Linked DNA regions of Cystobacter fuscus. The protein of the gene in region 2 binds, or shares a complex with, the protein of the main gene of each other region. Links are inferred from orthologs where the notes say so. Each region holds a gene or a part of one and is shown on either strand. Other genes may lie near its edges.

What was found. The genes of interacting proteins can lie anywhere in the genome.
Region 1: rplE (region 2) and rplL share a complex: the UniProt entries of both Escherichia coli proteins name them as parts of the 50S ribosomal subunit. The link is inferred for Cystobacter fuscus from one-to-one orthologs.

What each region holds. Positions count from the first base shown.
Region 1 is NZ_CP022098.1:7,899,010-7,901,762, forward strand. It holds rplL (50S ribosomal protein L7/L12), read right to left. Parts: upstream 1,691-2,753; coding sequence 1,310-1,690; downstream 1-1,309. Other genes in the region: rpoB (DNA-directed RNA polymerase subunit beta), read right to left, coding at 1-1,130; rplJ (50S ribosomal protein L10), read right to left, coding at 1,782-2,303; rplA (50S ribosomal protein L1), read right to left, coding at 2,722-2,753. UniProt on the Escherichia coli protein: The binding site for several of the GTPase factors involved in protein synthesis (IF-2, EF-Tu, EF-G and RF3). Is thus essential for accurate translation.
Region 2 is NZ_CP022098.1:5,161,552-5,164,901, reverse strand. The notes cover bases 278-3,042. They hold rplE (50S ribosomal protein L5), read right to left. Parts: upstream 2,103-3,042; coding sequence 1,452-2,102; downstream 278-1,451. Other genes in these bases: rplN (50S ribosomal protein L14), read right to left, coding at 2,655-3,023; rplX (50S ribosomal protein L24), read right to left, coding at 2,282-2,617; CYFUS_RS21280 (type Z 30S ribosomal protein S14), read right to left, coding at 1,251-1,436; rpsH (30S ribosomal protein S8), read right to left, coding at 671-1,072; rplF (50S ribosomal protein L6), read right to left, coding at 278-612. Also shown: more of rplF, read right to left, coding at 43-277; rpsQ (30S ribosomal protein S17), read right to left, coding at 3,126-3,350. UniProt on the Escherichia coli protein: This is one of the proteins that bind and probably mediate the attachment of the 5S RNA into the large ribosomal subunit, where it forms part of the central protuberance. Its 5S rRNA binding is significantly enhanced in the presence of L18.

The sequences.
Region 1 (2,753 bases), 2.7 Mb from region 2 along the record:
TTGTCCATCATCAACGTCTCACGCAGGTAGGGACCCACGTTGAGGTTGTCGATGAAGAGGACCTTGAACTCCTTGATGTCGCGCTTGAGGAGCTCGTCCACCTTCTCCTGGGAGACCTCCTCGTTGCACTCGAGGATGACCTCGCCGGTGTTCTCGTCCACCACGTCGTAGGCGGACACCTTGGTGAAGAGCTCGTCCGCGTCGATGGGGAGCGTCTTCATCTTGGCCGCCTCGAGCTTCTTGATGGCGGCGCGGGTGAACTTGCGGTTCTTCTTGACGATGATGTCGCCCGTCTTCGTCTTGATGTCGCGCGTGGCGCGCTGACCGGGCAACAGCTCCAGCTCCACCGACTTCTCGAACTCGGTGTTGCCCTGGAGGTAGATGGTCTCCGTGGCGTAGTAGTAGTTGAGCATCTCCTCGGTGGAGCCGCGGAACTCCAGAGGATTCTTCTTGGCCGTGTCGGGCACCGCGCCCAGGGCGCGGATGAGCACCGTGGCCGGCAGCTTGCGGCGCCGGTCGATGCGGACGTAGAGGATGTCCTTGTGGTCGAACTCGAAGTCGATCCACGAGCCGCGATACGGGATGATGCGGGCGTTGTAGAGCAGCTTGCCGGACGAGTGGCTCTTGCCCTTGTCGTGGTCGAAGAAGGCACCCGGGCTGCGGTGCAGCTGGCTGACGACCACGCGCTCGGTGCCGTTGATGATGAAGGTGCCGTTCTGGGTCATCAGCGGGATTTCGCCGAAGTAGACCTCCTGCTCCTTCACGTCGCGGATGGACTGGGCGCCGGTCTCCTCGTCCTTGTCCCAGACGACCAGGCGCACGACGACCTTGATGGGCGCCGAGTAGGTCATGCCACGCTGGTGGCACTCATCCACGTCGTACTTGGGCTTCTCGAGGTGATAGCTGACGAACTCCAGCGAAGACGTCTCGTTGAAGTCGCGGATCGGGAAGACCGACTTGAAAACTCCCTGCAGTCCGAGGTCCTCACGCTTCTCGGGCGGAATATCCGCCTGGAGGAACTTCTCGTAGGACTGCTTCTGGATGTTGATGAGGTTGGGAATGTCGATGGTCTTCGCGATCTTCGCGAAGGTCTTCCGCACGCGGAAGTTGTTCTGGATCTGCGTCGGCATTCAAACTCCGGGGCGAGCAAGCTCGGGCGGGACGAGCTTGGATAACGCGCAGCGGCAGCGGGAAATTTAGAGATACGGAAAGGGCAAAGCCGGCGCACCCTTTCCGGGCACGCCGGCCTGCTCAACCGGTCAGGAGGCGCCGGGAATTTCCCGAAACCCGACGCCTGCCCGAGAACGAACTACTTGATCTCGACAGTGGCACCAGCGGCGACGAGCTGGTCCTTGATCTTCTTGGCGTCGTCCTTGTTGACGCCCTCCTTGACGGTCTTGGGAGCGCCCTCGACCAGGTCCTTGGCCTCCTTCAGGCCCAGGCCGGTGATCGCACGGATCTCCTTGATGACGTTGATCTTGTTCGCGCCGGCGTTGGCCAGCACGACGTTGAACTCCGTCTTCTCCTCGGCGGGAGCGGCGGCGGCGGCGCCACCACCAGCGGGGCCAGCGGCCACGGCCACGGCGGCGGCGGAAACGCCCCACTTCTCCTCGAGCTTCTTCACGAGCTCGGCGGCCTCCATGACCGTCAGGGAGGAGAGCTGGTCGATGATCGTGTTCAGGTCAGCCATGTGAATGTCCTTCTTTCAACTTGTAACGGCCCCTCTTCCTTCCGGAACGAGTGGGACCAGAGGTGTGCGGTGGGTTGGCTACTGGAATCGGTTACTTGGGCTGCTGCTTGTCCACGTTCGCCTGGAGCACGCGGGCCAGCTGGGAGCCAGGGGCCGCGATGGTGCGAACGAGCTTGCCGGCCGGCTGGTTGAGCATGCCGAGCAGCTGGGCGCGGAGCTCGGGCAGACCGGGCATCTTCGCCAGGGCCTTGACACCCTCGGCGTTGACGCGGCGGCCCTGCACGGACGCGCTGCGGACCTTGATGGTCTCGAGATCCTTGATGAAGTCCGTGAGGATCTTCGCCGGGGCCACGACATCGTCGTAGCTGATGGCGATGGCCACGGGACCCACGAAGTCCTCGGCGATGACCTCCACCGGGGTACCCTTCGCGGCGCGCTTGGCCAGCGTGTTCTTCAGGACCTTGTAGTCCACCTTGCCGTCGCGGAACTTCTTGCGCAGCTTGGTGACCGTCTCCACGTTCAGCTTGGAAAACTCAGCGACGATCGCGGTCTGAGCCCGCGAGAACTTCTCGTTGAGCTCCTTGATGAGTTCTTCCTTCTCGCTCTTGATCACTTGGTTTCACCTCCTCACGACGCCCACCCGAGGGTGGGCTGGATTACCTGGGCCACGCAGGGTGGCAGAGCGAGAGGAGCCTCGAGAGGCACCACACCGCACCTCCAGTCTCGGCAGGGTGGCTCGGGTGAGCCGTTTGAACCCGGTGGACTGCCCGCGCCTCCGACCGGTTGCCCGGTTGCCAACGGAGAGCACGCGCCCCGCTCCGGATCCCTGCTGTCTGGGACCAGGGATGTCTGAAGCGCGTCGTCTCATCGACGTGGCGCTTCAATTGCAAAAGCCGGGGCGCTATACCCGCGGCTTCGCAAAACGTCCAGCAAATTGTGATGGGGATGGTCGCGAACCAACGGGGCGGACTTCGTGAACCGAAGCCACACCCCCTCGTCAGGACTCCGCGACCACCCTAGCCTACCCTTGACTACCGGTGACGGGCGAGGATCTCGGTGGTGT
Region 2 (3,350 bases):
CGAGGCACCACCTGGCGCCCCGCGGTTGGGTGTTCACTCCGACTAGGCGGTACCGGTCTTGCCTTCCTTGCGGCGGATCTTCTCGGTCGCGTACTTGATGCCCTTGCCCTTGTACGGCTCGGGCGGGCGCAGCGACCGGATGTTGACCGCGGCGGCGCCGAGGACTTCCTTGTCCGCCGAGCGCAGCGTCAGGCCCAGCGTGGGCAGACCATCCTCGGTGCGCGCGGTCTTGTCGACCTCGGCCGTCACGCCCTCGGGAAGGTTGAACACCACCGGGTGCGAGTAGCCCAGCTGGAAGTTGATCGCCTTGCCCTTCACCTCGGCGCGGAAACCGACGCCGCGGATGTCCAGGCGACGCTCGAAGCCCGCGGACACGCCCTTGGCCGCGTTGGCCAGCAGCGTGCGCGTCAGGCCGTGCAGGCTGCGCGCCTCGCGCGAGTCGTTCTCGCGCTCCACGACGATCTCGCCGTTGGCGACCGTCACCTTCACGCCCGTGGCGGGAAGCTGAACGACCATCTTGCCCTTGGGGCCTTCGAAATTGACCTGGCGGCCCACGACCGTGGCCTTCGTCTTGTCCGCCAGCTTGACCGGAAGCTTTCCAATCCGACTCATGATTTCCTCGTGCGGTGTCGGGTCGTGGCACAAGCCACGGTCTCCTCACCGCTGCTGGCTAGTAGACGGTGCAGAGCAGCTCGCCGCCGACCTTCTGCTTGCGAGCTTCGGAATCCACCAGCACGCCCTTGGAGGTGGACAGGATGGAGATGCCCAAGCCCCCGAGAACCTGGGGAATCTCACGCACGTTCACGTAACGGCGCAGACCGGGCTTGGAGATGCGGCGGATGCCGGTGATGGCGGGGGCGCGGTCCGGGCCGTACTTCAGCTGCACGGAGATCTCGTTCTGCGGCTTGCGCTCGTGAACGGTGTAGTCCCCGATGAAGCCCTCCGCCTTGAGGACCTTGATGATCTCGACCTTGAGGTTCGAGTGGGGCATGACGACCTTGTCGTGCCGCGCGCGGGAACCGTTGCGCAGGCGGGTCAGCATGTCGCCGATGGGATCGTTGACGACCGACATGAATGGCTACCTTCCATGCGGAGCGGCCTGGCCGACTCCGCGTTCGCAACCGCCGCGCCTGCTGGGCCCATCCCAGGGGTTCGCCACGGTTGCCCTGCTCTACTGCGGGCGGTCCACCCTCTTCAGGGCGGACCAGGGTGCCCCGGTGCCTCTTCGGCGCCCGGACACCCGCGTCCAACTACCAGGACGACTTGGTGACGCCGGTGACCTCACCGCGCAGCGCGCGGTGACGGAAGCAGATGCGGCACATGTTGAACTTGCGCAGGAACGCGCGGGGGCGGCCGCACAGCGGGCAGCGGTTGTACGCGCGGACAGAGAACTTCGGCTTGCGCTTCGCCTGGGCGATCTTCGAGAGCTTGGCCATGGGTGCGGATCCTCGTTACGTGCGGAACGGCATGCCGAAGTGACGCATCAGCGCCAGCCCCTGCTCATCGTTAGCCGCGGTGGTGACGAAGCTGATGTTCAGCCCCTTCACCTTCTCGATCTGGTCGTAGTTGATTTCCGGGAAGATGATCTGCTCGCGAACGCCGAGCGTGTAGTTGCCCTTCCCGTCGAACGCCTTGGGCGACACGCCCTTGAAGTCACGCACGCGCGGCAGCGCCACGGTGATGAGGCGGTCGAGGAACTCGTACATGCGGTCGCCGCGCAGCGTGACGGCGGCACCGATGGCCTGGCCCTGGCGCAGCTTGAAGTTCGCGATCGACTTGCGCGCGCGGGTCACCACGGGCTTCTGGCCGGTGATGGCGCCGAGCTGGTCCACCGCCGACTCGAGGATCTTGGCGTTGGCGAGCGCTTCGCCGAGGCCCATGTTGACGACGATCTTCTCGAGGCGGGGAACCTCCATCGGGTTCTTGAGCGCCAGCTCCTTCATCAGCGCGGGCACGCCTTCCTTGCGGAAGCGCAGCTTGAGCCGCGCCGGCTTGGCCTCGAGACCCTCCTCGATGTTCGCCGCGAAACCGGCCTTCTTGACTTCATCCTTCTTGCGGCCCTTCTTTTCCTTCTTCGCCGCGTCCTTCTTCTCTTCAGCCATCGTCTTGTCCCCTGCTTCGGAGCGCGGCCGTGGACCCAGCGCGCCGATCAGTACCGCTATGGAAAACTACGAACACCGGAGCCCTACGGGTCCTTCGGAGCCCCGGTAACACCCGCTCGTCTGCCCTCCCCTCACCCGGGCAGGGCAAAGGGCGCGCATACATGCCTGAACCCACGACCCTAGTCAATCAGGCCGTTGCAATCCTTGCGCTTGCAGAACCGCTTCTTCTTGTCCCCATCCAGGCGGATGCCGACGCGGGTCGGCTTGCCGCACTTGGCGCAGACCAGCTGCACGTCCGAGATGTGGATCGTGCCCGGCTTCTCGACGATGCCGCCCTCGGGCTGCTGGGGGGTCTTCTTCAGGTGCCGCTTGACCAGGCGCAGACCCTCCACGGTCACGCGCTGGGCCTCCCGGTCGATCTTCAGGATCTTCCCGCGCTTGGTCGCCTCGGTCTTCTCCGAGCGCTCGGCGCCGGCGATGACCTGCACGGTGTCTCCAACCTTGAGCTTCTCCATGGTTCCTCTCCCTCCTCGCGGACCGCCTGACGCCCTACTAGAGGACCTCGGGAGCGAGCGAGATGATCTTCATGAACTTACGGGCGCGGAGCTCGCGGGCCACCGGCCCGAAGATGCGCGTCCCGATGGGCTCCATGTCCTTGTTGATGAGGACGGCGGAGTTGCCATCGAACTTGATGTAGCTGCCATCCGGACGGCCCACCTCGCGCGCGGTGCGCACGATGACCGCCTTGGCCACGTCACCCTTCTTCACCTTCGAGTTCGGCAGCGCCTCGCGGATCGACACGACGATCACATCGCCGATGGACGCGTACTTGCGCTTGGAACCACCCAGCACCTTGATGCAGAACACCTTCTTGGCGCCCGAGTTGTCGGCCACGTCGAGCACGCTCGTCATCTGAATCATCTGGAATTTCCTCTCTCAGCTTGCTGCAGGCCCCATCCCATCCGGAGGGGCTCCGCGCGGCTCGAGCCACGGTCCCCGCGCGCGGGCGCGGGCTCGGACGGCTCAGACGTTCTTGGTCTTCTCCAACACCTCGACCACGCGCCAGCGCTTGTCCTTCGAGCCGGGACGGGTCTCGGCGATGCGCACGCGATCACCCTCGTTGATGGTGACCTTCGCCGGGTAGTCGTGGTCCTCGACGTGCGCCTTGTACTTCTCACGCAGGCTCATGATCTTCCCGTACTTGGGGTGAGCAGCGCGGCGCGAGACGGTGACCACCACCGTCTTCTG